One region of the uncultured Zhongshania sp. genome, then DNA from elsewhere that is predicted to be linked to it. Evidence: predicted binding sites of a transcription regulator. Region 1 holds the regulator's gene; each other region holds the start of a gene.
What was found. Region 1 encodes LexA, which represses DNA repair genes until DNA is damaged. Its sites were predicted from a motif close to ACTGTNTNTANANACAGT; they were not measured.
Positions count from the first base shown of each region.

Region 2: the regulator LexA is predicted to act here: its motif matches at 6,243-6,260, upstream of recA (recombinase RecA).
Region 3: the regulator LexA is predicted to act here: its motif matches at 6,482-6,499, upstream of AAC007_RS06980 (YebG family protein).

Region 1 covers NZ_CAXBHN010000007.1:16,149-27,057, reverse strand. Annotated here, with positions in the region: gene mfd (transcription-repair coupling factor) at 1-603, shown strand, start outside; gene AAC007_RS08225 (CsiV family protein) at 672-1,481, shown strand; gene AAC007_RS08220 (S-methyl-5'-thioinosine phosphorylase) at 1,475-2,218, opposite strand; gene AAC007_RS08215 (mechanosensitive ion channel family protein) at 2,211-3,329, opposite strand; gene AAC007_RS08210 (DUF6763 family protein) at 3,586-3,903, shown strand; gene lexA (transcriptional repressor LexA) at 4,082-4,684, shown strand; gene AAC007_RS08200 (hypothetical protein) at 4,689-5,105, shown strand; gene AAC007_RS08195 (hypothetical protein) at 5,130-5,396, opposite strand; gene AAC007_RS08190 (hypothetical protein) at 5,483-5,953, opposite strand; gene topA (type I DNA topoisomerase) at 5,996-8,656, opposite strand; gene AAC007_RS08180 (DUF1653 domain-containing protein) at 8,774-9,022, opposite strand; gene AAC007_RS08175 (hypothetical protein) at 9,019-9,510, opposite strand; gene AAC007_RS08170 (universal stress protein) at 9,596-10,027, shown strand; gene AAC007_RS08165 (ATP-binding cassette domain-containing protein) at 10,028-10,909, opposite strand, start outside.
Region 2 covers NZ_CAXBHN010000002.1:387,196-398,104, forward strand. Annotated here, with positions in the region: gene AAC007_RS04120 (type II secretion system F family protein) at 1-787, shown strand, start outside; gene AAC007_RS04125 (hypothetical protein) at 804-1,502, shown strand; gene AAC007_RS04130 (DUF3613 domain-containing protein) at 1,499-1,768, shown strand; gene AAC007_RS04135 (pilus assembly protein TadG-related protein) at 1,774-3,798, shown strand; gene AAC007_RS04140 (PilT/PilU family type 4a pilus ATPase) at 3,880-5,037, shown strand; gene recA (recombinase RecA) at 5,149-6,177, opposite strand; gene AAC007_RS04150 (hypothetical protein) at 6,602-7,294, shown strand; gene mutS (DNA mismatch repair protein MutS) at 7,463-10,045, shown strand; gene fdxA (ferredoxin FdxA) at 10,196-10,519, shown strand; gene rpoS (RNA polymerase sigma factor RpoS) at 10,601-10,909, opposite strand, start outside.
Region 3 covers NZ_CAXBHN010000005.1:100,326-111,234, forward strand. Annotated here, with positions in the region: gene AAC007_RS06960 (TrkH family potassium uptake protein) at 1-1,068, shown strand, start outside; gene AAC007_RS06965 (methyltransferase domain-containing protein) at 1,071-1,679, shown strand; gene AAC007_RS06970 (bifunctional diguanylate cyclase/phosphodiesterase) at 1,727-3,607, shown strand; gene AAC007_RS06975 (hypothetical protein) at 3,608-6,385, opposite strand; gene AAC007_RS06980 (YebG family protein) at 6,543-6,830, shown strand; gene djlA (co-chaperone DjlA) at 6,861-7,643, opposite strand; gene glyQ (glycine--tRNA ligase subunit alpha) at 7,781-8,719, shown strand; gene glyS (glycine--tRNA ligase subunit beta) at 8,719-10,806, shown strand; gene AAC007_RS07000 (lysophospholipid acyltransferase family protein) at 10,899-10,909, shown strand, end outside.

The sequences.
Region 1 (10,909 bases):
ACCCAAGACATGGAAATCCGCGGTGCCGGCGAGCTACTGGGTGAAGGCCAAAGCGGGCAGATACACACCATTGGTTTTACCTTGTACATGGACATGCTCGACCGCGCAGTGCGAGCCATTAAAGTCGGCAAGAAAATTAACTTAGAAAATAGCGACGAAGACCATATAGAAGTTAACTTGCGACTACCCGCACTGATACCCGACGACTACCTGCCAGATGTGCAAAGCCGACTCATGCTGTATAAACGTATTGCCGGCGCGACCAGCAGTAACGCCCTTAGAGAGCTGCAAGTAGAAATGATAGACCGTTTTGGCCTGCTGCCCAATCAGGTGAAAAACTTATTCCGCTGCGGCGAACTGCGGCTGCAGGCCGTTGAGTTAGGTCTAAGTAAAATAGAAGCATCCGCCGGTGGCGGTCGTATAGAGTTTGCAGAAAACACCCGTGTAGAACCGCTAAGTTTGGTTAAAATGGTACAGTCAGCACCAGCGACGTATCAGCTCGACGGCGCAACCGCCCTTAAATTTAAACACGCTATGGAAGAGCCCCAGCAACGTTTCGATTTTATCGAAGCCTTATTGGCAAAACTGGCACCAAGTCGCTAGAACTGAGATAGTCTTCCCTGAAAAAGTAGATCGTCACCGAGTGACAAGAAAACAGAGACATTGCGATTATGACCACACCTTCTCGACGCCACATTGACTGCCGCCCTTTGCGCGCATTACTGGCCGTTTTTGTGCTCACCTTCAGTGGCGTCGCACTAAGTCAAAATGACAATCGCTTCCACATCGACCTCGTCGTATTTGCCAATAACGAACAAGCTAGCCTTTATGAAGAGGACTGGCCAGACAATCTCCACCTGCGCTACCCGCGCAACTGGACTCGTATCTCTAGCAGCGCAAGCTCTCCGCAAAAAGTCGACTATATGGATCCGGAGTTTGCCCAAACTCTGCGATCGCTGCGTCTCTCTTCCCGCTACAAGCTGCTACTTCAAACAAGCTGGCAGCAAGATTTGACCGCACGTAAAAAATCACCCGCGATACTCATTCAAGGCGGCAAACAAAGCGGCAATCACTACGAGCTTGAGGGTTATATTCGCGTCGCAGTTGAACGCTATCTGCACCTGGATACCAACTTGTGGCTGAGCAGTTTTGGCAATCGCGGAGGAAACTATTACCTACCCCGCCAGCCCTTGAGCTTTGATGAACCTGAAGAAGAGTCCGGATTTGTCGATGAAAGTTTTGAATCGAGCCCTGAGTACGCGGAATTTTTAAAACAGAATCCCGGTTACTCGCCACAAAGGAGTCAAACGCAAGCCCAGAGTGGCGACTCGCCAATCGATCGCATTGTGGTGATGAAGCAAGAGAGGCGGATGCGTAGCAACGAGCTACATTTTATCGATCACCCGCGCTTTGGCGTCATTATTAAAGTCTCTAAGATAAGTGCTGAGCAAGCTAGCGGTGAGGAAAACGCGGCTCAATAGGCCGCGATACAATGCGCTAGAATTGATTTTACCTGCAGCATGCCGGTATCAATAACAGTCTGAATATCTTCCATGGTAATGATGTTATCGCTCAAGCCAGCGCCTGGATTTACCACCAGCGCCACAGAGGCGTACTCGATGCCCGCCTCACGCGCCAAACTTGCCTCAGGCATCGCCGTCATACCCACAATGTCGTTACCATCGCGCGCCAAACGAATGATCTCGGCAGCGGTCTCTAAACGCGGCCCTTGGGTCACGGCGTACACACCATAATCTTCAAATGCGATATCCGCATCCACTGCGGCGTTGGCCAATCGCGAGCGCAAATCCTGGCTATAGGGATAACTGAAATCGATGTGCTCTACCTTGCCATTACTACCGTCGAAAAAGGTATGCTCACGCCCCCATGTGTAATCATTGATTTGATTGGGAATGGCAATAACTCCCGTTACGAATCTCTCGCTAATACCACCCACTGCATTCACTGACACCAAGGCGTCAACTCCTGCTTGCTTCAAGGCCGCTATATTTGCACGATAATTAATCGCGTGCGGTGGAATTTGGTGGCCCTTGCCGTGGCGAGCCAAAAACAAAAACTCCGCCCCCTCGTAACGAATACGCTGCAGCAAAGCGCTGGGGGCGCCGTACTCTGTCTCCACCGCTGTTTCATCGAGCACTTCGGCACCCGGCCAGTCACACAAACCCGTGCCTCCGATTACCGCAATTGTTTTACTCATTAACTTGCTCCGTGTTGCGCTCTTGCGCGCGTTCAATGGAAATAGGATCGAGCTTCACGGTGGTCGTTGGGAATGCCACATCAGCACCCACACCGTGGATGATATCGAGAATCTTCAGCAAGACATCTTGCTTGATCTCGTGATATTCAACCCATTTTGTCGTTTTGGTAAAGGTGTAAATAAAGAAATCCAAAGACGAGGCATTGTATTGGTTAAAATTAACAATCAGCGTCCGGCCTAAATCGATGTCCGCGTGATCCTCAAGCATGGCTCGCACTTGGGTAATAATTTCAGGTAGCACTGCCGCATCTTGATAGCGCACGCCGATCGTTTCATGAATTCGACGATTCAACATTCGCGAGGGGTTTTCTACTGAAATTTGCGAAAAGGTAGCATTTGGCACATAGAGCGGACGCTGATCAAAGGTCCGAATACGCGTTTGCCGCCAGCCGATATTCTCAACCGTGCCCTCTATATTCTTATCTGGTGAACGCACCCAGTCTCCCACAGAAAAAGGGCGATCTAAATACACCATCAATCCGCCAAAAAAATTCGCCAGCAAATCTTTTGCAGCAAAACCAACCGCGATGCCGCCTATCCCACCAAACGCCAGCACACCGGAAATACTATATCCGAGGTTTTGTAACACCATTAGTGACGCCACAATAATAACCGCAGATCGCACCAGCTTACCCAGCGCCATTACCGTCGTTTGATCGATCGGCTCGTCCTGTGTAGTGTACTCATCAGACAGCAATCGTCTCTCAACCTGTCTAACCAAGGACACTAGGAACCACGCCAGAATCACTACAACCCCCACCGCACGCAGGGAATCTAAGGCCGAAAACACCTCGGCGTCAGTGGATTCGCCAATTACCTCCAGCACGTGGCTGCCGCCCACAGCCCAGATCATAAGAAGTGCCGGACGCCTAGAGGCCTCTAGCAAAGCGTCATCCCAAAGATTATGAGTTTTTTCAAACTTCTTAGTGAGATGCGCAACTAATCGCCCCAAAATCAAGTTCAGGGCCAATAAAATAAGTACCAGCACAAACACTTCGCCCAGCCAGGGGTATTCTTCTGGCTGAAAATTTGTCCACCACTGCTCCAGCATTGGGGCATCCTCATTACACTGCTATACAATTTCATTTCTAAACGACACGCGCTTAGACAAATGAACCATAAAAATCAAATAAGAAACTGCAAAATTGCATCAGAAAATTCAGCTATGCGCCTGAATCTAAAGCTAATTATATTGAAGACTGAGAAAGAACCCCAGCGCGACACCAAACTAGCCGTGAAAAATACCTACTAGACAGCGATTTGTTAAGTGTTAGTTTGGGAATCGTATATCAACGGAGGCAAAAATCATGGCGACTATAAGACCCCAAGTTGGTTATTGGTACAAGGATATTGAGTCCGGCCAATTATTTGAAGTCGTCGCTGTCGACGACGATAGCGACTCAGTGGAAGCCCAGCTAATCGATGGTGAACTATGCCAATACGATTTGGACAGCTGGGATCAACTCAATTTAGATATCGTCGAAGAACCGGAAGATTGGCGAAACGCCTTTGAACTAAGCGACGATGATTACCGTTTTCTAGATGACACCATGGTACCGGAAAGTTGGAACCCCTTGTCTGAGATTGAATCAGATATCGTTAACGGCATTACCGACGAATACTAGTACCGCCGCGATCGTCGCAGACCAAGCCTCCAGCTTACACCCTCCTTTTTTTAACCTGCTACTGCAGGTTTTTTTCTTATATCTACCCTCCTATTTGCTAAATCCACAAATGCTATTGCCATCCAAATAATACTGTATATAATGACAGTTACTGTATAAGTAACCAGATGCCAAATTTATGGAAAAGCTGACCGCCAGACAAAGTGAAGTTCTGCAATTGATTAAAGATCATATCGGCGAAACTGGCTACCCGCCGACTCGGGCAGACATCGCCAGAGAACTTGGTTTCAAGTCACCCAATGCCGCAGAAGAACATCTCAAAGCCCTTGCACGCAAAGGCGCAATAGAGATCATCGCCGGTGCTTCACGCGGTATTCGCCTCCCTGAAAGCTTGGGTCTACCCATCATTGGCCGAGTTGCAGCCGGCAACCCCATTCTCGCCGAAGCGCATATCGAAGATTACTGCGATATGCCCGGCTCTATTTTCTCGCCCAGCGCGGACTACTTTCTCCGAGTCAAAGGCGACAGCATGATCAATGCTGGCATCTTTGACGACGACCTACTCGCGGTCCATCGCACGACGAATGTCCGCAATGGTCAAATCGTGGTTGCGCGGATTGGGGATGAAGTCACGGTAAAACGCTTTCAACAGCAAAAAAGTAAATTTCATATATCGCTGATTGCTGAAAATCCAGATTACGCACCGATTGACGTAGATTTACGAGAGCAAGAGTTTGCGATCGAAGGCCTAAGTGTCGGTGTTTTGCGCCGCGGGAGTTAATACTATGTCTTGTCTAGAACAAATGCCCCTACATTACACCCCCGCTACTGAAGCGAGCGGCAGCCAAGTTACCGAGATCACTATGCGCAGCGACGCACACTTATCTCGCCCCATGCTTGCGGCCATGATGATTGAATTAAGCAGTAATGCTGATCAACGCTGGTTGTGCTGGGTTGCAGACCGACCTTTAAAGCCACTGCTAAGTGCGGACAGCCATCTACAGGGTCAAAAAATTCTGCAGGTGGTGTCTAATAGTAAGCGCGACTTGAGCGAAATTGGGATTAGAGCACTGGAGCGCGGTAAAAGTCACACCGTCGCCATTATGCTTGATAGACCGCTGAGAGATGATGAAAGACAGGCCTTAGAAGCGGCTGCCCTCGCTGGATCTGCGGAGTGCCTTGTTATCTTTATGCAGTCTTAAAGTCCGAGACCTTTACTGAAGCCGTTAATGGACGATCTTAGTATCTGACTGTAGATCGTCTTCATCATCAATATCATCCTCGTCCACAAAGCCGTCGTCACCCGCTGACATCGCGGCAGCTTCGATGCCTGCTTGTACCATAGCGCGCGCAACATCTAGCACCGACCCCACAATGTGCTCGCGGGTCTCTTTTGAGAATTTGATCGTCACCAAGGGGTTTTCATCGCCTTCTGATCGCTGTAAGACAATATCTCCATTGGCAAGCTCGACGAGTTCTAAATATGACAGCACTAAAATATCCTTGATATTACCAACGCCAACGCGGCGCTTTTGTTCACTCTATTGTAGCAAATCCGCCCAGCCTGACGCCAACCGCATCAATACTCCATTAAGGTCGCACGGTGTCTAGCGATCACCGATTTCAATTCTGCAAGGCAATCTGCAAAATCTAATTCAATGCGCTCCATGCGGACTGCATCAGTGGCAATAAGACCCGACGGCGATGAGGCTGTGGTTTGCAAAAACGGATAATCGACTAAGGACTTAAGCCACGTAGAATGCACTTCGCGATCGGCCAACTCCAAAATCTCTGGGGGAAGCTCCGCTGAAGTAAATGAACTGGCGTTAAAATGCCCTGCTGGCACACGCAAGCCAAACTTAGGCTGTTGCTCAAGGAGGTCCGCCAAGTGACACTGGTAGGCCAGTAAAAGCTGCCAAATCAGTGATTCAGCAGTGGCGCGATGAAAATGCCCGCCCCACTCAGACTTGTCTGTCGTCTCTAGTTGCGCGAGGTATTGTTCGGCAAAATAAATGTGTAGATTACTCTGCCCGCGAAAACTTTCTTTCATTGTTACCCCAGCCCGTTGAGCCCAAGCATCGCCGCTAACATCTTATTTAGCGGCCTTGGCTTTTTTAGCTGCTTTTTCACGCACAACCCACTTACCATTTTCATAGAAAGCAGCCCAACCAGATGGCTTGCCATCCACTTCGGTCTGCACATACTGCTCTTTAGTTTTGCGGCTGTAGCGAATAACCGTGTCGTTCCCTTGTTTGTCTTTCACCGGCGCATCGAAAAGAAATGCGTATTTCTCATCAACAAGATCACGAACCGGTAAAATCTCTTTTACCAACGGCGCACGGGTTTCACGATTGCGCGGGAAACCACTGGCGGCAAGAAATAGACCGGACGCGCCATCGCGCAAAATATAGTGGTCGTCAACCTTCTCACACTTCAGATCCGGCATCGGTACAGGGTCCATTTTCGGTGGCGCTGCTTCGCCACTGCGCAGCAATTTACGCGTGTTTTTGCACTCCTCGCCGGTACAGCCAAAATATTTCCCAAAGCGCCCGGTTTTTAATTGCATATCGGCACCGCACTTATCGCACTCGATAAGCGGCCCCTCATAGCCCTTAACTTTAAAGCTTCCCTCTTCAATTTCGTGGCCTGAACAATCGGGGTTATTACCGCAAATATGCAGCTTGCGCGAGGCATCAATGACATAGCTATCCATCGCGGTATTACACAATTTACAGCGTTTTTTACTGCGCAGTAATTTAGATTCCGCTTCGTCGTCATCGTTGTCGATACTGACAAAATCATCGCCAGACACTAAGTTTATAGTCTGTTTGCATCGCTCTTTCGGGGGCAGTGCATAGCCTGAACAACCTAAGAATACACCGGTACTCGCGGTGCGAATTTGCATATCGCGACCGCAATTTGGGCACGGAATATCAGTGCCAGTCGGCGTGTTTTGACGCATTCCCGCGTCACTGGCCTCAGCGGCTTCAAGCGTCTTGCGAAAATCGACGTAGAATTCATTGAGCAGCAATTTCCAGTTCTTATCGCCAGAAGCTACCGCATCCAGCAACTCTTCCATACGCGCAGTGAAGCTGTAATCGAGAAGATTACTAAAGCTTTCAACTAAGCGGTCGGTGACGATATCGCCCATTTTTTCCGCATAGAAACGCCGATTCTCAACTTTTACGTAACCGCGATCTTGGATAGTCGAAATGATCGACGCATAGGTGGATGGGCGACCGATGCCGCGTTTTTCTAATTCTTTTACCAGGGCAGCCTCAGAGTAGCGCGGCGATGGCTTGGTGAAGTGTTGCGTCGGATCGACCTTCAGAAGCTCGAGCTTTTCACCCACTTTCACATCGGGCAACTCTTGATCATCTTCTTTTTTAGCAACGCCCGGCGGCTGCACCTTCATAAAACCGTCAAAACGCACTACTCGGCCGCGGGTGCGAAGCTCAAAATCGCCAGCAGCCACGGTGATCGACGTGCTCGTAAAGTCGGCTGAGGCCATTTGGCACGCCACAAACTGCCGCCAAATTAGGGTGTATAGGCGTTCAGCATCACGCTCCATCCCCGCCAATTGGGTCGGTTCAACGTTAACGTCCGACGGACGAATCGCCTCATGCGCTTCCTGCGCACCTTCTTTACTAGAATACGAACGCGGCGCGTCAGGTAAATACGCTTTAGCAAAATTGGACGAAATATAATCGCGACACGCCGTTACGGCATCCGCACTTAAATTGGTCGAGTCGGTACGCATATAGGTGATGTAACCCGCCTCATAGAGACGCTGTGCCATCATCATGGTCTTCTTAACCCCGAAGCCTAGGCGGGTACTTGCAGCCTGTTGTAGCGTCGACGTTATGTATGGGGCGCCGGGGTGGCTCTTGGTTGGTTTGTCCTCGCGGGCGCTAACCTTGTACTCAACATTTTTTAGCGCCGCCGCTGCCGCCATGGCATCGGTTTCATTGTCTGGTCTAAACGCTTCACCAGCCTGTTTTTTAACTTCCAGACGCAATTTACCCGCTGGCGCGGCATTGTCAGTGTGAATTTGCCAAAACTCATCCGGAATAAACGCGCGGATTTCCTTTTCACGATCCACAATTAAGCGCACCGCAACTGACTGCACACGCCCAGCAGATAGGCCGCGTGCAATTTTCGCCCACAGCAATGGCGACACCATATAGCCAACAACGCGGTCTAGGAAGCGCCTAGCCTGCTGCGCATTAACACGATCAATATCGAGTTCGGTTGGTTTTTCAAACGCGGCCTGAATCGCCTTCTTGGTAATCTCGTTAAAGACCACCCGTTTGTAGCGACTATCATCACCACCAATTGACTCGCGTAAATGCCACGCAATTGCCTCTCCCTCGCGATCCAAATCCGTTGCGAGATAGATAGTGTCGGCATTCTCGGCCAATTTTTTCAGTTCATTAACGACCTTTTCCTTGCCCGGTAATATTTCGTAGCGCGCCTTCCAATCGTTATCAGGGTCAATGCCCATACGTCCAACCAATTGCTCACGCGCCTTGGTCTTTTTATGAATCTCTTTCTCTTCTGGTGACATTTTGCGCGTCAATGCTGCCGCTTTGGCGCGCTGCTTGGCATCGACCGGGCTCGCCTTACTGCTGCCGCTAGTTGGTAAATCGCGGATATGGCCAATACTGGACTTCACGATGTAATCGTTGCCCAAATACTTGTTAATGGTCTTCGCTTTTGCCGGCGACTCCACAATAACTAAAGATTTGCCCATATTATCCTTCTGCAATTTACGTAAACGTGTGACGCCTTAACGGCGAGAGGCGACATATATAAGTGTTCATTTCGTCAGGGTCAAGGGCGGCGTAACATCATCAGCCCTGCCATCAAGCTATAAAATCGATCCATCAGCGGGGCTAATAAACTCAAATCTACGCTGCAGTTTTCCTTCAAATTCAATAACTTCAGTGAACATAGCTAGGGGTCTAACCCAAAGTGCAGCCTCGCCATATAAAGGTCGATAAACGACAACTAATTCTTCCGTCTCACTGTGGGTAGCCACCTCGTAGACATAATATTCACCGCCTTTATAGTGTCGGTAGCGGCCTGGCGAGACACTTTGTTGATCTGGCCTAGTCATTCTGAACTCACTCCGGTTTCGAGATGCGCCTCTTCGACTATGGCGTTGAGCGCCTGCGCTATATTTTTCACTACATTTAAATCTGCATGGTTTTCACGCCAATAAATATTGAGACCAAGTGGCGTTAATTCAAGCATACTGGCATCTCTTGGCAGCAAGGGACGATTTTTTTCAATCAACGCTAGTATTGCGCGGTCTAGAGAAACCGGATCGTCGTCGCCCTCAGGCACGTCGATTAACCAGTACTTCCAAGGTGCTAGCGGCTTTTTAGTGTGTAAAAACCGGGTGTAACAAACGCCAAACACATCCTCTTCACGCCGAACCTTAGCGCGCCGCGTCTTTGGCATTGCCACCACTTTCACTGACAAGCCCAAGGTGCGAGCACTCGCGCGTATTTCGGCCTGCTGGGTCTGGCGTCGAGACGGCAGAATCCACATGATAGGCGCCAGCATGAACCCGATAACCACAACTGCTATTAACCACGCCATAAGCGGCTCCCGAGACTTCACTGGACAGATGGCAGGCTTTATACCTTAATAGCGAGGTACATTGCGACCACAAAAGGAGAATGCTATGCCAAATTATCAGCGCATCCTTGCAGCGATTGATTTGTCAGATGAAACCAACGCGGTGTTGACGCGCGCTGAAGCCATGGCGGCTAGCTACGGCGCTGAATTGCACCTAGTTCATGTGGTAGAACCACTGAGCCTCGCCTACGGCGGCGATATTCCCATGGATTTTTCCAGCGTACAGGAGCAACTGCAAACCCAAGCTGAAGAATCACTTCACCAATACGCCACGCGCGCCAACATCCCCACTGATCGATGTCACCTCTTAAGTGGCCGACCAGATTCACAAGTCCATGAACTTTGCGATAGTTTAAACGCCGATCTCATTATCGTTGGCAGTCACGGCCGCAAAGGCCTAGCGCTATTACTTGGCTCAACCGCCAACGGCGTATTACACGGCGCCAAATGCGATGTGCTGGCGGTGCGAGTTGGCTAATTACTCTGCCAACTCCATCCACCGCTCCATACACTCATCGAGCTCTAGCTGAACACGGCTTAATTGATCGAGGACTTGGGTGACTTTGTCAGCATCCTGCTGATAAAAAGCAGGATCACCTGTTATTTCACCCAAGTCAGCAATTTTTGCCTCTAAGGTTTCAATCTTGGCGGGCAGCCCATCTAACTCCCGTTGATCCTTATAGCTGAGCTTTTTCACTTTGGCGGCGGGCTTTGATTCGGTCACCGCTGCTGCCGCTGCCGTATTTTTACTTGCTGCCGCCGCTTTCTGTTGAGCTGCGCTGCGCGCCACGTAATTCGAGACCTCGGTATAGCCACCCACGTGCTCACTGATTTGACCGTTACCTTCAAACAGCAAACAACTACTGGCAACACTATCTACAAAGGATCGATCGTGACTGACCAGCAATACCGTGCCACTGAACTCAACTAATAAACTCTCTAGTAATTCAAGGGTTTCCATGTCGAGGTCGTTGGTTGGCTCATCCATCACCAATACGTTCGCGGGCTGACTAAACAGACACGCCAGTTGCACCCGCGCACGCTCTCCCCCTGACAAAACCCCGAAATGACTGCGAGCGCGCTCGGGAGTGAACAAGAAATCACCGAGGTAACTCATGATATGGCGATCTTTGCCGTTAATAGTGACCGCATCGCGGCCCTGGCCAACAATATCCACCACCCGTTTATCTTCGTCCAAGCGATCGCGCAGCTGATCAAAGTAAGCGACTTGCAGCTTGGTTCCTGCTTTCACCGTGCCGCTCTGGGGGGCAAGCTCACCAAGAATCAAACGTAGCAAGGTTGTTTTACCAGCACCGTTTGGGCCGATAAGTGCTAATTTGTCACCGCGACAAATCAATAG
Region 2 (10,909 bases), on a different contig from region 1:
AGAAACAACGTCATCCGGCCAAAAACAGGAATTTGAATTTAGTTCAAAGGATATGTGGCGCCAGCTACGTGAAGAAAACACCCACATCGCGTCTTTATCACAATTATTGCGGCGCGCTGGTTTGTTCAACACTGAACAACAAGTGAATGCCATATCAATAAGCCTCATCGCGATCATCACCAGCGCTATATGCCTTGGTATATATACATATTTCAAAGGCAGCCCCGCTACCACCATACTACTTACCATTACGCTTGGTTTCGTGTTGCTGGTGTACTTGGCCTATTTTTTCTTGAAGAAAATTGCCGAAGATCGCCAAGAAAAACTGAACCAGGAAACCCTGATACTAGTGCAAACAACAAGGATGCTTTGGCGCGTGGGCTTATCACTACCTAAAACACTAGCGATTATTTGCGATCAATTGCGCAATCTTGCCCCAACCTGTTCGCAGGAATTACAACTTGCGGTAAACAAGATTGAATCCGGCCAAAGTCAGGAAGAGTCGCTGTATGAGCTAATAGGTTGCACCAACGCCGAGGGATTTAAAGAATACCTTATTGTTGTCCGCCAACAAGCCATTACGGGTGGCAGCATTGATAAAGCCCTTGACGAACTATACAAACTTTTGCAAAACCGCAGAAAGCTGGATTTGCAAGAAGAAGTTACCAAAATGTCGGGCAAGATGTCGCTGGTCATGATGGTGTTTTTATTCCCAGCCCTCTTGATCGTCGTTGCTGGCCCAGCCCTTATGTCCGTTTCAAGTGTAATGAGCAATATAGGTAATTAAGCAAGGAGCGTTGCAAATGAATAAATTATTAATTTCCTCATGCACATTAGTGCTGCTGTTAAGTGGCTGCGCTAGTACGCCAGCCTCCAAGCAAGCCGCGGCGAGTAATTGCAATGTTCCAACTAGCAAAGAGGAAAGCGTCACACTTGATCTAATCGAACAGCAAGTATCGGAAAAACAGTATTACTCAGCGCTAGCCTATCTTGAAAAAGCGCCTGACAGCTCTCCGCGGGTGTTAAGACTGCGCGCTGAAGCACAACGCAATACGGGTATGCTAGATGAAGCCTACACAAGCTATCGAAACCTAAGCCTAACTTGCATGGCAGCTTTCGGTCACGCCGGTATGGCAAAAATTTTAGCGACCCGCGGCGATATCCCACAAGCTCATCAGCAAATGCTAAAAGCACGTCGCCTTGCCCCAAGCAATGCCGATATTCGCAACGACTACGGTTTTATTCTGTTAGCCCACAAGAATTTTAAGGGCGCACAGCGCGAGTTTATGACCGCCTTACAGCTACAGCCAGGCCACCCAGTTGCCATTCGCAATATGGTAATGAGTTTGATACTGGATGGCGACAGCAGAACCGCCCTGCGCATGGCAAAAAATAACGACATCCCGTCGCAAGAATTTAGAGAGCTACTGAGCCAAGCCAACGCATTTAAACAACCCACAATTGCGGGTAGTAACGTCATTAAACAAGGAGCACCACTATGAATAAATTAACCATCGCATGTTTTATTGGTGTTACAACTTTTTCGGCAACTGTTTTTGCAGAGCCAGAAGTTATTTACACCCAAAACCCAGCGCCACAAACCGCTACCCATCGTCTACTTGAGCTACAGCGCTCTGGACAAAATGCAAGCACGGAAGAACAGTACCTAAGCGGCAAAGTCAGTACCGAAGTGTATAACCGCTATGTAAAGAGCTTCTCGCATGCCATACCAGAACGCTTTAGCAACGATTCGTTCAACGAAGAGTAATCAACATGCAAACACAGCGGCGAATATCAAGTCATTCCTATCAAAAGCAGCGCGGGGTAACGACACTTCTCGCTGTATTGATGATGCTGAGCTTATTTACATTTCTCGCTGTGGTTACCGATACCGGGCGCCTTTATTTAGAAAAACGCACTTTGCAAAAGAATGCAGACTTGGCGGCTTTGGAGACGGCGTTGCTTTATTGCAGAGATCAAACCCTCGATGTAGAAGCAATGACCCTAGAGGATATGAATGTACTATCAGCTCAACGTAATAACTTTCTCGGCAATGACGCAAATAGCACCGTCACGGTAACGCGAAATGGCAATGCAATTACTGTCGCCCTCTCCTATAAAGTACCCGCGTCACTTTTTGAGCAATTGCTTCCAAGTGATGACAATGAGGTCAATCTGACTGCCACCGCTACAGCGAAGGCATGTGAGCCAATTGCGCAGCTAGCAATGCGAAGCAAACTTGCCGAAATTGATAGCAATCAGTCTCTATTACTGAATCCAATTTTAGGCGGCCTACTTGGTACAACGCTCAACCTAAGTGCGGCCGACTGGAACGGAGTATTGGACACTAACATCAATCTACTGAGCTATCTTGACGCGCTGGGAGCCGAGCTAAATCTAGATGCGGGAGATTACAATGGGGTTTTAACTACAGATATTAGCCTTACTGACTTAATTGAAGTTTCAGCGGAAGTACTTAATAACTCAGGGGATACAGCCTCAGTAACAGCCTTTAATACCATAGCTGCCGCAATCCCAGGTTTTACTCCACTAATTAAATTGGGAGATATATTAAACCTACAGACTGGTGCAGACGAGGCTGCACTAGATGCAGACATAAATTTATTTAACCTTATACAAGGATCAATTCAACTTGCATCTGACGGCAACGCGACTGCCGTCGATCTACCCGTGAACCTACCCGGCTTAGCATCCGTATCCGTGCAAGCAAAAATTATTGAGCCACAGCAGCAATCTCCTATCGGCAATCCTGAGACCGATGAAATATATGTCCGCTCCGCACAGGTTAGAACGCTTGTCTCTGTGGACCTGAGCGAAACTGCTCAAATAGTAAATGTACTAACTGGAGTGATTGCGCCGTTCATTGGGCCCGTTGCAGAATTACTTGATGACGTAGTGTCGGGAAATGTATTCGGAGCTGTAGGAAATTTGCTGGAAAATGTTTTCAATGGGTTGGCTACACTCGCTTGCGGGGGATTCCTACAACCCGAATGTCCGAAACAAAAAATTGCGTACCTTGAAATACTTGCGGAACCGCTCCAAATTAATATTGACGCTGGGGGCGGAGAAATTTCCACCTCGCCTAACCAAGCAAACCTGCCGGTTTACATCTGTGCTGGTGAAACGAAAGAGTTAACTGCTATTGTCAAAACGTCACTACTAAGTGCCCGTATAGGCAAAATAGATAACGCCGACGCATTTTCATCAGATGCTCCTCCTGCAACAACCCCATACTCCATCATAGAAATAGGTTACAAAATAGCAAGGCCAAGCTCATGCATAATTGGGATTTGTAGCAATCTGAAATGGGCAACGAATGAAGCTGGCACTAACTTCAACACATCGGATGAGTCAAGTGCCTACGAGCACGTTCAAGGCGGCCTTCAACTGAGTGCTGACACGGAGCTTGTCGGAGCCAACCTCAACACAAGCTTTCAGAACCCCAATTTACCAGAACTTGGCGACCCATGCATTGGAGAGAACCCCGGATGCTACCAACCCATTCCAATTGGGGAGCGAGAGCTGGGGGGGATTGACCTAAATATTGAAGCGTATGGAACGCTAGCCAGTGGGAATCTAAGCTTACTTACCGGACTAATTGATGGTCTGTTAGACGCACTACTAGCAAATGATGGTTTAATCGCAGGTATTGTAAACGCACTTATAGATCCAAATACTGGCGTACCTTTATTGGATATTCTAGGGGCAGACTTAGCCGGCGCCGAAGTTGGCGCTGCCCTCACCTGTGAAAATGACAAAGTGAGATTAACAAATTAAAAGTACACTTCAATTCTATCATCTGTGAAAATGGCGTTAGCCTATAATGATAACGCCATAACAAATCGGTGATTGCAAAATATGACCTTTGATGAATTACTAACCCTTCTAGCCAAAAACGACGGTTCCGATTTATTTCTGAGCACCGGCGCGCCACCTTGCGCGAAGTTCCATGGCAAGTTGAAGCCGCTTCAAAAGGAACCATATCTACCTGGTGACATCAAGGCGGTAGCCTATTCGATTATGGATAGCGAGCAAATCATTGAGTTTGAGCAAGAATTAGAAATGAACTTGGCTTACCATATTCCGAGAGTCGGCCGTTTCCGTGTAAATATATTTAAGCAGCGAAATGAAATCTCGATAGTTGCGCGAAATATTGTCACCGAGATTCCCAACGTTGATGCATTGGGCCTGCCGCCAATATTAAAAGACGTCATTATGACGAAACGCGGTTTAGTCTTGTTCGTCGGTGCGACCGGCTCGGGTAAATCCACTTCACTTGCCGCGCTGATCGACCACCGCAACACCAACAGTAGCGGTCATATCATTACCATTGAAGATCCCATTGAGTTTCTTCATCGGCACAAACGCAGCATTATTAATCAACGCGAAATCGGGATGGACACCAGAAGTTTCCATCAGGCGTTGAAAAACACCCTGCGCCAAGCACCCGACGTTATTCTTATCGGCGAGATTCGCGACCGCGAAACCATGGAGCATGCTCTTGCTTTTGCGGAGACAGGACATCTTTGCATCTCTACCCTCCATGCCAATAACGCAAACCAGGCGCTAGATCGCATTATTAACTTCTTTCCGGAAGAGAGGCGTAATCAACTGCTACTCGACTTGTCCCTTAATTTAAAGTGCTTTGTTTCCCAGCGTTTGGTGCCCACGGAAGATGGTAAGCGCGCCGCCGCGATAGAAATACTGCTGGGCACGCCTACGGTTGCACAGGCAATCCACAAGGGCGAGATAGAAACCATCAAAGAAATAATGAGCAAATCCGAAAATTTAGGGATGCAAACCTTCGATTCCGCATTATTCAAACTCTACGAAAGCGGCAAAATATCCTTTGAAGACGCACTAAAGAATGCAGATTCTGCGAACAACCTACGTCTGCAAATAAAGCTTCGCAGTAGTCGTGGTATTCCAGAGGGAAGTGTCGAGGACGTCGCTAAAGAAGAAAAGCAAAACACCTTCTCGCTTAGCATTGAAACCGATGAAGAAGAGCAAAGCTAGAAGTGATTAGTCGGTAGATGTACTAAAGCTGGGTTAACAAACACAATGAGAAAGCAGCTTAGCGGCAAGACAAAATAACTCATAGCCATTTTGCTTTGCCGCTTAGCTGGCTTATTCAGCAGCCACTTCTTCCTGCACTTTCTTCGCCGTTGGCTTTGGCAGTAACTGCTCGCGAATATTCGCTTCAATTTCCGCAGCAGCTTCAGGATTTTCCGACAGGTATTTAGCGGCGTTTGCCTTGCCTTGACCGATCTTGTCGCCTTTATAGGCGTACCATGCGCCGGATTTATCTACTAAACCGAGCTTAACACCTAGATCGATTACCTCACCCATATGGTAGATGCCGCGACCATATAAGATTTGGAACTCAGCTTGCTTAAATGGTGGCGATACCTTGTTCTTCACCACTTTTACGCGAGTTTCATTACCAGTGACCTCTTCACCCTCTTTCACTGCGCCGATTCGGCGAATATCTAGGCGAACCGATGCGTAGAACTTGAGTGCGTTACCACCCGAGGTGGTCTCTGGGTTGCCAAACATAACACCAATTTTCATACGGATCTGGTTGATAAAGATAACCAGTGTATTGGTCTGCTTGATGCTGCCAGTTAATTTACGCAGGGCTTGAGACATTAAGCGCGCCTGCAAACCAACATGGGAGTCACCCATATCACCTTCGATTTCCGCTTTTGGCACCAAGGCCGCTACCGAGTCGATAACAATCACGTCAACCGAACCAGAACGCACCAGCATATCTGTAATTTCTAGAGCCTGCTCACCTGTGTCTGGCTGAGACACCAATAAGTCGTCCAGATTAACACCGAGTTTTTCGGCGTACTGCGGATCAAGTGCGTGCTCGGCATCGACTATGGCGACGGTTTTGCCCGCTTTTTGCGCTTCAGCCATAACTTGCAAACACAGGGTTGTTTTGCCTGATGATTCCGGTCCGTAGATCTCCACAATACGACCGTAGGGTAAACCGCCAATGCCGAGCGCGATATCAAGGCCCAAGGAACCCGTTGAAACCGAGGGCATCACTTCCCGTGAGCTGTCGCCCATTTTCATGATCGAACCCTTGCCAAACTGACGTTCAATCTGACCCAGCGCTGACTCCAGTGCTTTCTGTTTATTCGGATCCATGTGCTTTCTACCCTTTGTGGAGGTTGATATTAATTACGATGACCTAAATCTACATCCAGCCATACACTGTATATATGATCAGTATTATGCAAGCGCTTGTCAATGGCATAACGCAATTTCTTTCGCCGCCATCCACTTTAATGAACACAAGGCGCCAATTGCGGTATCCGCGCCCTAGCAGCTTGTAGATTTTCGTTTTCGAGGACGCCAATGCAAGCGGAAGGCCGCCCCGACAAAAACGGCCGAAATGAGGGAGTTTATACATCATAAATAACCGATTTGAGTCCGTTTTTAACCCAGCAGTGGCTACATCAACAAGCTGCTAGGAGACACATATTAACGCCTAGGTAATCGCCTGATAAGGAACTGTGCTAAAGTTCGCGTCCCAAAAAAATCACCTTTAATTAACTCACCGGCAAAACCTATGATTCCCTGGAAAAAACTTGGTATCGCGCAGATACCGAACAATGGCGGTGAATTACAATTATCGCAACGCGGAGAAGAGTTTTCGATACGCCTGTCAGGGGTGCGCGGTGAATTGATGAATAGCCGCATTTACAATTCAGAACAGGTACTAGCGGAGTTAGGCTGCGCCTTAATAAAGGAAAAAAGCGATGCGCATGTGTTGGTCGGCGGACTAGGCATGGGCTACACCCTCGCCGCGACCTTGCAAGCTGTCGCCGCTAGCGCACAGGTCACAGTGGCCGAACTTATTCCGGAAGTCGTTGAATGGAATAAGGGGCCTCTGGGTGATTGCGCACAAAACCCCCTGCGTGATCCCCGCACCAAGGTAGTTTTGGGCGACGTTGCCGAACTGCTTGAGAATCAACATGAGCAATACGATGCGATATTGCTAGACGTAGACAACGGCCCTGAAGGTCTCACCCACACCGATAATAATTGGCTGTATTCACAGCGCGGACTGGAATCCATCTCTAGGACTTTACGGCCAGAGGGAATGCTGGCAATTTGGTCAGCCGGCGCAGACAGCATGTTTGCGATTCGTCTTAAAAAAGCCCGTTTTAAGGTATCTATTCACACCGTTCGCGCGCGCCCCGGCAAGGGAAGTCGTCACACCATATTTCTCGCCCAAAAGCCTTGGCGGGCATCGGAGTAAATTTAGCAAACGAGGGCAATCAACGACGCCCTGCGTAGTGGTTTTATATTTGATTTGCTATCCTTGCGCTCTTTATTCAGCGCCATACATCCAGACAACGATATTCGATCTCAACATTTTTATACAACGTCGTTTAGCGCACAAACACACAGAGCATAAGCCACCGCTATGACCATTGACGCAAATATTAGCAGCGCCATAGATCCGGGCCACACGCCCATGATGCAGCAGTACCTAAAAATTAAAGCCGAACACCCCAACGAAATTGTGTTCTATCGTATGGGCGATTTTTACGAGCTTTTTTTTGACGACGCCAAACGTGCATCAGAACTTCTCGATATTACCTTAACCGCAAGAGGCAAATCAGGCGGCAAGCCCATACCAATGTGTGGCGTGCCCCACCACGCAGCAGAAGGCTATCTAGCCAAGCTCGTTAAAGGTGGTTGGTCAGTGGCCATTTGCGAGCAAATCGGCGACCCAGCAACCAGCAAAGGCCCTGTAGAACGCGCCGTCGCCCGAATCGTCACACCGGGTACAATTAGCGACGAAGCCTTATTAGATGAAAGAAAAGACGCCCTGCTGCTAGCGGCTTGTAATCTCGGCCAACAAATCGGCGTTGCCGTGTTAGATATGAGCAGCGGACGCTTCCACGTATTTGAAGTGCTCGGCCAAGCCGCTTTCCTAGGCGAACTGCAGCGCTTGCGCCCCGCAGAGCTGTTGATGTCTGACGATCTTGTTTTAGACGATATGCCCAAATTACCGGGACTGCGGCGCTTACCGCCATGGGAGTTCGATATTGACGCCGCCACCCGCGGCCTATGTCAGCATTTCGGGGTACAAGACCTCGCCGGGTTTGGTTGCGACACCTTAAGCCAGGGTATCGGCGCAGCGGGTTGCCTGCTGCAATACGTCAAAGACACCCAGCGCAGTGCGCTTCCCCACATCAATCAACTCAAACACGAGTCCCGCGATGATGCGGTGGCAATGGACGCCGCTACACGCCGCAACTTAGAACTTGATATCAATCTAGGCGGTGGTACTGAGAACACCCTCGCCTCGGTGTTTGACCGCTGCCAAACCGCGATGGGAAGCCGTTTGCTTCGCCGCTGGCTGCACCGCCCACTGCGCAATCAGTCCACTCTAAATGCGCGACAAAGTGGCGTTATTGGCCTTATTGAGGACTACCACTTTGAATCGGTACGAGACACACTAAAACAGATTGGCGACCTTGAGCGTATTTTATCGCGGGTGGCACTGCGCTCTGCGCGCCCCCGCGATCTATCGCGCTTGCAGCGCTCACTGGCGACACTGCCTTTACTGCAAAGTCAGCTAAAGCCCTTCGACATTCCCTACCTAATTAATTTGCGAAACGAAGTGAGTGAATTTCCGGCACTCGACGACCTGCTGGCCCGCGCAGTAGCAGAAAATCCGCCAATGGTGTTGAGGGATGGTGGCGTTATCGCTGAAGGCTACGACAGCGAACTGGACGAATTGCGCAGCTTGAGTAGCGACGCCGGTGAATTTCTATTAGCGATGGAGCGCCGAGAGCGCGAAAAAACTGGACTCAGCACCCTTAAAGTTGGCTATAACCGCGTACACGGCTACTACATAGAAATAAGCAAACTGCAGGCGGCGCAAGCGCCTGTCGAGTATATCCGCAGACAAACACTCAAAAATGCCGAGCGCTTTATTACGCCAGAATTAAAAACCTTTGAAGACAAAGCCCTCAGCAGTAAAAGCCGGGCACTGGCGCGGGAAAAACATCTTTATGAGTTACTCCTGGACGCGGTCAACGCCGAATTAAATGCGCTGCAAGTTTGCTCGCAGGCACTGTGCGAACTAGACGTCATTGCCAACCTTGCAGAGCGTGCGGTGCAGTTAGAGCTTTGCCGGCCACAATTTTGCAACGAGCCTATATTAGATATCGAGCAGGGTCGTCACCCCGTTGTCGAAAGCGTGCTCGACGACCCGTTTATTGCCAACGACCTAAAACTCGCCGAAGACCGACGCACACTCATTATTACTGGCCCGAATATGGGCGGTAAATCGACCTATATGCGTCAGACAGCATTGATTGTACTGCTAGCTCACATCGGCAGTTTTGTACCTGCAAAAGCCGTCAAACTGAGCTTGGTGGATCAGATATTCACCCGTATAGGTTCCTCTGACGACCTCGCCGGCGGACGCTCGACGTTTATGGTGGAAATGACCGAAACCGCAAATATCCTGCACAATGCAACGGATAAAAGCTTAATCCTGATGGACGAAATAGGTCGCGGCACCAGCACCTTTGACGGCCTATCGCTCGCCTGGGCCTGCGCCATAGACCTAGCTGACCGCGTCCAGGGCTTTACACTATTCGCCACCCATTACTTCGAACTCACCGTATTACCAGAAACCTACCCCAAGGCCGCGAATGTCCACCTTGGCGTAACCGAACACAATGACCATATTGTCTTTCTACACCGTGTTGAAGAGGGCCCTGCCAACCGAAGCTATGGTTTACAGGTCGCTAAACTCGCTGGCATTCCCGCCAATGTGGTTCGCGCCGCTAAAATCAAACTGCAAGAGCTCGAGAATCAAGCCATCGGCCACGGCCAGCTAGTCACCGCGGGGCCTCAAACAGATTTATTTGCCATGCCAACCGCAGAGCACCCTATTATTGAGGCATTAGACGAAATTGACCCCGATAGCCTGAGCCCTCGCCAAGCCCATGAATTACTGTATGCCTTAAAGGCTAAGCTGTCTTAAAACGCGAATTAAATGACTAAGGGGTAAAAACGATTAGGCACATATAAATTATTGTTAAGACTTAGGCTATACCGATTTTTTTCACTGGTGTTACAATACGCCGCTCAAAGAATTACCACCCAAGTCAGGATTAAAAGGGGCTGACCAGAAATGACTTTTGTTGTAGGCGAAGATTGCATCAAGTGCAAACATACAGATTGTGTTGAGGTTTGTCCGGTAGACTGTTTTTACGAAGGCCCGAACTTCCTCGTAATTCATCCTGACGAGTGTATTGACTGCGCATTGTGCGAACCAGAATGTCCGGTAAATGCCATATTTTCTGAAGACGAGCTGCCAGATGACCAGCAAGTATTCTTAGAATTGAACGCAGAACTTGCGGAAGTGTGGCCAAACATCACCGAGATGAAAACGCCTCCTGCCGACGCAGAGGACTGGGCTGGCAAACCCGACAAGCTTCAATACCTTGAGCGCTAAGCATCGCCAAGGCCATTGATAGAACTAAAAAAGCCCGCAATAGCGGGCTTTTTTAGTTCTGCGTACTCTATTCACTGAAGACTAATTAAAGTCCTCTGCAAACAGCGAAGCGGCACTGAGACCATTCGCCTCAAAAAGCACTCGCATACTTTTTAACGCCTCTACCTGAATTTGTCTTACGCGCTCGCGCGTTAAGCCAATTTCACGTCCGACCTCTTCCAGCGTCGACGATTCATGCCCCCGTAAGCCGAACCGGCGAACGACCACTTCGCGCTGCTTTACACTCAACTCGTCAAGCCATTCATCAATACTGCTAGACAAATCTTCGCCCTGCAAAATATCACTGGGATTTAAAGCTTGCGTATCGGCGATCGTATCAAGCAAAACCTG
Region 3 (10,909 bases), on a different contig from region 1:
TTATTTTACAGGCAGTTTTTGCAGTGGCTGGGGGGCATAGGGATCATCGTTATCGCGGTCGCGATTCTACCCATACTGGGTATCGGCGGCATGCAGCTGTATCGCGCCGAAACGCCAGGGCCGGTGAAGGACAATAAGCTCACACCGCGGATTACCGGCACCGCGAAAGCGCTATTCCTAATGTACGTGTCACTCACCTTGGTGTGTACGCTGGCCTATTGGCTGGCCGGTATGAGCTTTTTCGACGCGTTAACGCACTCATTTTCCACGGTCGCCATCGGCGGTTTTTCGACCCACGACGCCAGCATGGGTTATTTTCAAAGCCCCTTGATACTAATGATTTGCAGCGGATTTATGCTTTTCGCGGCGCTAAGTTTTACCATCCACTTTCACGCGTGGCGATCACGCTCAATACGCCACTACTTAAATGACGCTGAAACCCGCTTTTATCTGGCCATAATTGGCATATCCACGCTCACCATCTCGGTCTATCTATTTTACAGCGGCACCTACGAGCTTCAGGACAGCTTTATTCACGGCATTTTCCATACGATTTCCGTTATCACCACCTCGGGCTTCGGCGCTGAAGACTTTTCAATATGGCCAAGCTTTTTGCCCGTAGCCATCATTATGCTGTCTTTTATCGGGGGTTGTGCAGGATCAACCGGCGGCGGTATGAAGGCCGTTCGCGTTATGCTCGTTGCCAAGCAAGGAATTCGGGAGATGAAGCAGCTCATTCACCCCAACGCCGTTATTCCCTTAAAAATAGGCAGTCACCGTGTAGAGGCCAAAATTGTCAGCGCGATATGGAGTTTCGTTGGCGTTTACATGATCTCCTTTATCATTATCACCCTCGCGATGATGGCCTGCGGCCTCGACTCCATCAGCGCATTTTCGGCTACTGCAGCCGCGATTAACAATATGGGCCCTGGACTAGGTGAAGTTGCAGCCAGTTACCGCAGCGTGAGCGATACCGGCAAATGGATTCTGTGTTACGCCATGCTGTTAGGACGTTTAGAGATCTTCACCCTCTTAGTACTACTCATGCCTTCTTTCTGGCGCCGCTAGACATGCCGAACGCAAATAGCGAAGCCAGCCGACTGAAGTGGAATGAACGCCACAGTGACCGCGAAATTTCTGGCGCCGCCTGCGAGGTGTTACAGCAACATATTTCCTTAGCGCCTCAAACGGGCAGCGCCCTCGATCTGGCGTGTGGGTTAGGGCGAAACGCCCTTTTGCTTGCTCGTCACGGACTAGAGTGCGAGGCAGTAGACATATCAGATATCGCGATCTCCAAGCTAAATGACTACGCCAACGAGCACAAATTGGCGGTAACAGGGCGCTGTGCAGACATTGAAAATGATGGTTTCGGTAACAAGCGCTACGACGTGATTGTGGTGAGTTATTTCTTGTACCGACCACTATTCCAAGCGATCGAAAAAGCACTAAAGCCCGGTGGTTTGCTATTTTATCAAACCTTTGTGCAGACTAAGGCCACAGGATCGGAGGTAATAGATACTGGGCCTAGAAATTCGAATTACTATCTTGAGGAAAATGAACTTCGCGCACAGTTCAAAGATTTAGAAATACGCTATTATCAAGAAACAAGGCTTCTGCAAAACAACAAGCCGGTAGCAATGCTAGTTGCAAGAAAAATAACAGACCGCAATACTAACTAATCTAGCTGCCGAGTATTTGTACTTAGGCAATCTTAAAAGAGCAAATAATGCCGTATCTTGTTCTCGCCATAGCATTCATCGTATCCGCCGCCCTATCAGCAGTGGCGTATTTTGTCGTGGAAACACCATACAACCCTGCTCTACTCATGCTGGCAACGCTTATCGCTTGCACAAGCACCATCTCCTTACTTTTTTGCCGTACTTTAGATCGTCAATACAAACTGCGCGATCAACTACGTCTAAAAAACGAACAACAGCGCTTGCTCATTGCACATAGCTCTTCAGCGCTGCTGCTCTTAGACGACAAACTTAATATTGAGTTTATCAATACCCATCACGCCTCATTTCAAAAAATGAAAACGAGCAATTACGATGAAGCTTCGCTGACAAAAATTTGGCAGGATACTATTCCAGAAGAGACACGCCTACTTGTGCAGCAAGCAATTTCTGACAACCGCGAATGGCGCGGTGAACTGCGCTTTGGGAGCTCGCAAAATAACGAATACCTCGCGACGACCATAACCCCTATTTTAGATGAACGCGGACAGCTGACCCGGGTTGCTATTCGCGCAGAAGATATTTCTGAACACAAAGCCATCGAAGATAGATTATTTATACGCGAAAACTACAATGTACTTACCGGTCTCCCAAATCGACATTTCGCCCTGCGTGCCTTGCAGACATCTATCCATGACCAAAGCGATATCGATAAAGGCTTTATTCTTATTCATATCGATCTGGATCGTATTCGCTTTATCAATGACTCTCTGGGCCACCAAGTGGTTGATAAAATCTTTATTGAAACCACAGAGAGACTTAGGCGCAGCGTTAGTGACGATCAGGTCCTTACGCATTTGGGCGCCGACGAATTCTTAATTATTTTAAATCCAGAATGCTGTACAAATGAGGCGGAAATTCTTGCAGAAACCTTGCTTGATCGCTGTCGAGAACCGTTTTATATCAATCACAACGAAATTAATCTTTCCGCCAGTATTGGTCTGTGCAAATACCCCGAAGATGGCTCAGACGCCCCCCTGTTAATGCGGCGGGCGGAGGCGGCCATGTTCAGTGCCAAAGAAAAAGGCGGCGATCGTTTTAGTTTTTATGAAGAGGGTATGAGCAGCGAAACCGAACTTCGACTAGAGATGGAAAATCAACTGCGTCATGCCATCGACCGCAATGAACTTAATCTTTACTTTCAACCCGTCATCCATTTACAGAGCAACACGCTAAGGGGGGTTGAAGTCCTACTTAGATGGCAAAATGCTAATTTGAACAACCCAGGCCCGGATCAATTTATTCCCGTTGCCGAACAAAGTGGTTTAATTGTCGGCATTGGTAAATGGGTACTCGAAAATGCCTGCAAGCAAATTGTGTCATGGTCTAAATCCGGTTTGCCGCAGTTAACTGTTGCAATTAATATTTCTGCAAAACAATTTACTGATGGCGACATTGTTGAAAACGTTCGCTATGCCTTGCAACAAAGCGGTCTTCCCGCCGCGCAGTTAGAGCTAGAAATTACCGAAGGTTTGCTCATAAATGACACGCCGGAAATTCGCGATACATTTGCGCAACTTAAAAATTTAGGGGTTCATTTATCGCTCGATGATTTTGGTACCGGCTACGCCTCGCTAAGCTATCTAAAACGCTATCCATTCGACACATTAAAAATTGACCGCAGCTTTGTTCACGACATCGACAGCTGCAATGACAGTGTGACCCTTACCAATGCGATCATTGCCATGGGCCACAGTTTTAATATGACGGTAATTGCGGAGGGCGTGGAAAACCTAAATCAGCGCCGCATCCTGCGTGAGCGGCACTGCGATATGATTCAGGGCTTCCTCTATTCGCCGCCGCTGCCCGCGGAGCAATTTGTGTCTTGGGCAACACGCTACGCCGAAATACAACGCACGCAACACGTCTAATTATAGCGATGGAAGTAGCGCAGGCTGGTCCTTCCAGACTTCCGGTACCTCACATATGGGCAAGGCTTTCTCGCCTTCTTGTATCCAAATTGGTGCTGAGACCGCTACCGGTCTCTCACCGTCAAACACCCGAATAAATGCATATTTTAAGTCCGAGCTATATTTTAAATTCATTCGCCACTCTGTACCTGTAGAGCTAGCCAGTACGGTATTGCGTGGCCCCACCAACTCAAACCGCGGCGCGCTTACATCACTACTGTTTATGTTAAGGGTAATACTGACGGCAAGTTCACTAGCAAGTACTCGGCGCAGCCGTGACCCCATTGGCTGCCCATCAATACTGTAATCTAGACGAAGCGTATTGTAGTTCTGCGCTACCGCATAAAAGCGCCGAGCTAACATAGCCTCGCGAAGATCATCACGATGTCGAGATCGCGCAATCAATACCGTTTTTGGAAGATCGGCGTCGCCCCAGCGCGTGTCATGATGATCTTCGGAACCCACCGGAGCCAAGTACCAACCTTTATCCAAAGCGTAACTCAACCAACTACCCGCTGGCCCATCGCTATCGTACTCACTCCCTTTGCCAAACACTTCAATACCCACCGTGCGAAAGTCTGCGGCTTTAACATAGCGGAAATCATTAAAGGCAAAGCCCGGATCGCCACCCAAGTTTTCCGCGATACTTTCTATCGCGTCTTCCCGTCCAGGGTGATTAAAACTAATCAATCCGTCAGAGCCGCCACCAAACTGAGCAGGATAGCTAAACCATTCCCAGAACCTCGCCATAGTAAGCAAGTACCCTGGTCCTGTTTTAGCGTTAATAATATTCCGCGAAAAAAACACATTGGCATGGCCAAACCTATCGGATGTCCACTCAAACCCACGGAAGGCGGTAAACTGATCATCGCTAGCGGCCAAAGCTTGCTCTTGGGTGGCTCGCCACTTTACAAAAGCATCACCGCGGTTATTCGCATCTACAAAAATTAAGCAATCCAAAATTCGTTCCGGTGGGCAATCACCACGGCCAGTCGTCAGTGGAAGCCCGATATTGTCTGAATGGTCTGAACTACCGGCAAAATCTAAGTCCTTTGCTTTAACGCGTGCAAATACATCTGCGGGACGCGTGAAATAGGTTCCATCTGAATACGCCGTGTGCTCATGCAAGGCCCCGATATAGTGCTCATAACTGCGCCCGTCAAATGCGGGATTGCAACTTCCTGCCGAGTCTTCCTCGCCGAGCTGTTCTAAAACATAGCTAGGATCCGCTAGGCTCGCGAATGCTTTACCGCAGGTTTCTGGACTAGGTGTATCAATACACGCCAAAACAGCGGGACCGGCAATCTTAGTGAAAATACATTCGCTGCTGGTGGGGTCAATAGCACAGGCACTGAAGGAATCTGGGTTCAACACAGGCGCCAACGGTGACAGGGGACAGCCAATTTGAAACGGCGCGGACAGACAAGATACAAGGTTAGCTTGCGGCTTTTGAGTAGCAACGCCCTGAAAACTGACTTCACGCCTTACCGTCTCGCGACCATCACTTACGGCGAGCTCCAGCTTGAAAATATAGGGGTCGGAAAAGCTTGGTAAAATTGCGCTGGCGCGACCATTCACCCCCTGTGTAATGGAGATTAACGGCCGCTCCGCCTCGACAAGCTGGCGCCAGTGATAACTTAAGTTATTACCATCCACATCTTGCGCGCTAGCTACCAAAGCAACGGACTCGCCACTGTAGGCAACACCAGGGTCAACATAGGCCTCAGCTATTTCTGGCGCGGTATTTACAACCGCGCGAACAGAGATAAATACGCTATCGCTGCTACTTCCGTTTTTATCATCCGTCGCCGTCAGGCGTATTTCTAGCGCGCTATCCTCACTTACATTTGGAGTCCGCAGTGATGGCGTAAGCGTATCCGCCATATCGATAATAAGATGATCATACGGCGCTAAAGCTTGCCACCGAACACGGCTAATCTCGCCGTCGCCATCGCTTGCACTACCCGTAAGAACAACGACGGTGTTCGCGTCAACGCCAATATCCACGCCGGCATCAACCACCGGCAACGCGTTTACAATGGTGTCGAATACCGTAATTTTAATGTCATCAAACCCAATGAACCCCGCACTATCTTTAGCGGAAACACGAAATACAAATGTGAGAGTCGAGTCGGTCTGTGGCAGCAGTATTTTTAAAGTATCCTGATCTGCAGCCCCAATGATATCGACGGAAGGTCCAGACTGCTGCTGCCATTGAATTGACCGAATACTTCGTCCTCCTTGAGCGGATGTCACAACGCCCAAGGTAAGGACGGCTCCTTCGTCAGTATTTAGATCTACCCCAGCATCGACAAATGGCCTTTTACGTTCGTCACCCGCGGGATAAACCACTACCAATTTCGTTGCCGCTTGAGCCTCTTGCCCGTCCAAATGACGCTCTAAACTAAAGTTCAGCTCTATAGGCTGGTCAGCCTCCGGCGCACGATAAGTTAAGCGATCTCGGCTCACGGTCACATCGTCATCGCTTAATTGACTGCGATCAAATTGCCAATGCCAACTACCCGATTGACTACCTGCGCCTGGTTCAGCCCGCAGAGTATTGATAGCACCAGATGCAACTTCACTAGCACTTGCTATAGATAAACTCGGACTTGGGTTCTCATTGTTTGAGTCAACGGCAACGGGGCTCGCAACTCGAGAAACACTATCACCACCACAAGCACTTATTAACAGGCTTGGCAGCAGTATGAATAAAACCCCTACATAATACTTAGACATGACACGTAGCTCCCTCGGACTTCCGCGTGAGGGTATAGAAACGCTGTGACAATATTATTAATTCCTCGTACTTATGTATTGAGCCTTGCAAGAAAAGCTGTATTTATATACAGTGCACAGCAGAGTTAATATCTTAAAAAATCAAACGAGGTGAAATATGGCGGTAGTAGCCAAGTGGATGTGCGATAGGGACAACAGTATGTTTGACAACAAAAAAGATGCCGACGCCTACGACAAAATGTTGGAGTTAGCAGAGGGTTTCAGTGCATTACTGCAACAACATATTCCCGACGTTGATGAAACCAAAGCTGAAGAATTTGGCATTTTCCTCGCCAAAAACAAAGAAGCTATTATGCAAGCCTGCAAGGGTAGGGTAGAGGCACTCGAGGAAATAGACTCGCAAACCGTCGATAATGTGCGCCCTTTGTCAGCCCAAGCCAGCTAATTGTAAGCTGACCAGAAAGGCTGAATCTCATCAGGAGCCGCGACTTTTCTTAATTAAGTCGTAGGCTGCCTGAATTTCCTGTGCCTTCTCCGTTGCAATTTTTAACATATCTTCAGGAACACCTTTAGCAATTAGCTTATCTGGGTGGTGCTGACTCATTAGCTTGCGATAGGCGCGCTTTAGCTCCGCATCGGATATGGACTCCTCAACACCGATAGCTTGATATGCCTTCTTAAGCTCTAAACCGCTGTTACTTTGAGCGGAACCGCCGCTATGAAACTGACGCTGCGCCATAACCATATCTATTAGGCGCTGAAACTCGGCAGCCGGCATACCCAAGTACTTTGCCACTAAGGTAACGATATCCCGCTCAGCGCTTGCCATCTCGCCGTCTGCCAGCGCCATGGTCAACAACGCCTCGAGCAACATTTGGCGAAGCAAGGTCTGACTTTTTGCCACCTGCATAAAATCAGACATCTGCGGCTCTAATTTAAAACTACTGTCACTGCCCTCTTTGAACTTATTAATTGCATCCTGGCGACGAGCACCTGTTAAACCCAGCTGGCTGATAATTGCTTCAGCCTGCGCAACCTCCGATTCGCACACTCGGCCATCGGCCTTTGCTATATGACCCATGACACGAAACACGGTGTCGAAAAAAACGCCTTGTACACGCTCGCGCTCGGCACCGTAATTAAAGCGCATCGCCTGACCTAAGCCACGGTCAAAAAATGTCCCTACGACAAATCCTAGGAGTGCTAGCAGAGGGCCACCGACCATAAAACCCAAAATCGCACCGATTATTTTCGCCATTCCACCCTGTCTCCCGCATATATGAACGCCGATAATAGCAAGTCCACCGCTACTACGACCAGAAACCACCTAAGTCTTAACGCAGCCGCTATCAAATCTGTATAATTCACCTCTTTATTTATTTCGTGGGGAAGGCCGTGAGTAAGGCAGACGTCAGCACCTTTCAGGGGCTAATTTTGGCATTGCAACAATATTGGGCGGAGCAGGGCTGTGTGCTACTTCAACCGCTCGACATGGAGGTTGGTGCAGGCACCTTCCACCCAGCCACGTTTTTGCGCGCTATTGGCCCAGAGACTTGGAATGCCGCCTACGTCCAGCCTTGCCGCAGACCCACCGACGGTCGCTACGGCACCAACCCCAATCGTCTGCAACACTATTATCAGTTTCAGGTCATCATGAAACCGTCGCCCAGCAATATCCAGGATCTATATTTAGAATCCTTAAAAATGCTTGGTATCGACCCAGAAGTTCACGACATCCGTTTTGTAGAAGACAACTGGGAGTCGCCAACCTTGGGCGCCTGGGGCCTAGGCTGGGAGGTCTGGCTAAACGGCATGGAAGTTACCCAGTTCACATACTTCCAACAAGTCGGTGGCTTAGAGTGCTACCCAGTTAGCGGCGAAATCACCTATGGCCTGGAACGAATTGCAATGTATCTGCAGGGCGTTGACAGTATTTACGATTTGGTCTGGACAAAGGGGCCTGCTGGCAACGTCAGCTACGGTGACGTGTTTCATCAGAACGAAGTTGAAATGTCGCACTTTAATTTTGAAGAGGCCGACGTCAGCCAGCTGTTCGCCCAATTTGATCATTGCGAAAAGGAAAGTGAGCGCCTTATCGAAAAGGGACTGCCGCTACCCGCTTACGAAATGGTGATGAAGGCGTCGCACGCATTTAATTTACTCGATGCGAGGCACGCCATTTCTGTAACGGAGCGACAACGCTTCATCCTGCGCGTTAGAAGCTTAGCTCGCGCGGTAGCACAAGCTTATTTCAACGCTCGCGAAGCCCTCGGTTTTCCCTTGGCGCCGGAAAATTTACGCGCAGAATTCGCCGCCGCAAAGGAGAGTAAATAATGACTGCCCATCGCGATTTACTCATTGAAGTCGGCACCGAAGAATTACCACCAAAAGCCTTAAAGACTTTGTCGGCTGCATTCACCAATAGCATCAGTTCGCAGCTTTCGAATCAGGCAATAAATTTTTCTGCCGCAAAAAGTTATGCCAGTCCGCGCCGACTTGCCGTACTACTATCTGATGTAGCTGAGACCTCCCCAGATAAAGAATTAGAAATTTGGGGCCCGCCGGTGAAGGTCGCTTTTGACGATGCAGGCAATGCAACCAATGCCGCGATAGCATTTGCAAAGAAGAATGCCATCGACATTGATGAACTCAGCAAGCACGTCGCTAACGACGGCAAGCAAGAAAAGCTGTGCTACCGCGTTACCGCAAAAGGCGCGAACACCGCAGACCTTATTGCGAGTGTTATCGATACCGCCTTAAACTCGCTGCCGATAGCAAAACGCATGCGCTGGGGCTCATCGCGCACAGAATTCGTGCGGCCAATACAGTGGCTCGCTATCGTTTTTGGTGAAGAGCCCTTAGAGAAAGATATTTTTAATTTAATATCCTCAAATATTACCCGTGGCCACCGTTTCCACTGCAACAAAGAATTACGCATAAGCTCTGCAAATCAGTATGAAACCATTCTGAAAGAGCAGGGCAGTGTTATCGCCGACTTCCAGGTTCGCCAAGATATTATTCGCAGTCAAATTACTGAGCTGGGAAAAACACTCGGCGGTAACACAGTGATTAGCGATGATCTTCTCGATGAAGTAAGTGCGTTAGTAGAATGGCCGGTAGCATTGGCTGGTAGTTTTGAAGAACGCTTTCTTAAAGTACCCGCTGAAGCGTTAATTTCCTCAATGAAAGAGCATCAGAAATACTTTCATGTTGTCGATTCTAACAGCAAGCTTATGCCGCACTTTATCACAGTGTCCAACATCGAAAGTCGCGAGCCTCAAAAGGTGATTGATGGCAACGAACGAGTTATACGCCCACGGCTAAGCGATGCCGCTTTTTTCTTTGAGACCGACTGCAAAACGAGTTTAGAAAAGCAGCGCGAAAAACTGCGCGCGATCGTGTTCCAAGATAAGTTGGGCACCATCTATGACAAAACCTGCCGCGTCGCTGAATTGAGCGTCGATATAGCAAAACTCATTGGCGCCAATCCAGAAGCGGCAAAGCGCGCAGCAGAGCTATCGAAAAGTGATCTCGTGACCGACATGGTACTCGAGTTCGATGATATGCAGGGTATTGCCGGATATTACTATGCGCAAAACGACGGTGAAGCAGAGGATGTGTCACTGAGCATGAACGAGCAATATATGCCGCGTTTTGCCGGTGATAGCCTGCCAACAACTGTCACCGGAACCGTCCTCGCACTAGCTGATCGACTTGACACAATATCTGGCATTTTTGGTATTGGGCAAATACCGAGCGGATCAAAAGATCCCTTTGCATTGCGTCGCGCCTCACTAGGTGTACTGCGTATCATTGTTGAAAAAGGTCTCAACTTGGATCTTGCTCATTTAGTTGATCTAGCCATCGCAAAGCACGGTAAGTTCGCCAGTGATTCAAAGTTAAAGGCCACTGTTGTTACTTACATTATTGATCGCTTACGCGCCGGCTACGAAGACCAGGGCATATCGGCAGAAGTGTTCTTGTCAGTGAGTGCTAAGCAACTAAGTCAACCGCTCGACATAGACAAACGTATTAATGCGGTACACACCTTTAATCAACTGCCAGAGGCCGCTGCGCTTGCTGCTGCCAACAAGCGGGTATCTAATATACTCGCTAAAGCCGATGGTGAAATCGCAGACACTATAAACTCTGATTTACTAGTCGAGGCTGCGGAGTCGACACTTGCGGCGCAATTGCTACTGCAACAAAACAAGGTTTTACCTTTGTTTGCTGCAGGCGACTACGAAGGTGGCTTGAAGTCTTTGGCGTCGCTACAGACTAGTGTGGATGCCTTCTTTGACCAGGTCATGGTCAACGCAGACGATGATGGATTGCGTAAGAACCGCCTCGCCTTACTCAAGCAACTTCAGGGGCTATTCCTAGAAGTGGCGGATATTTCTTTATTAGTTGTAGGTAAATGATTTTCCTCCCTCACTAAAAATGGGGGAGGGGTGGTAAATAGTTATCTTGCGGTGGGCATAAAACTCACCGCAACACCAAACGAGAATCGGGAATGGCCTTTAT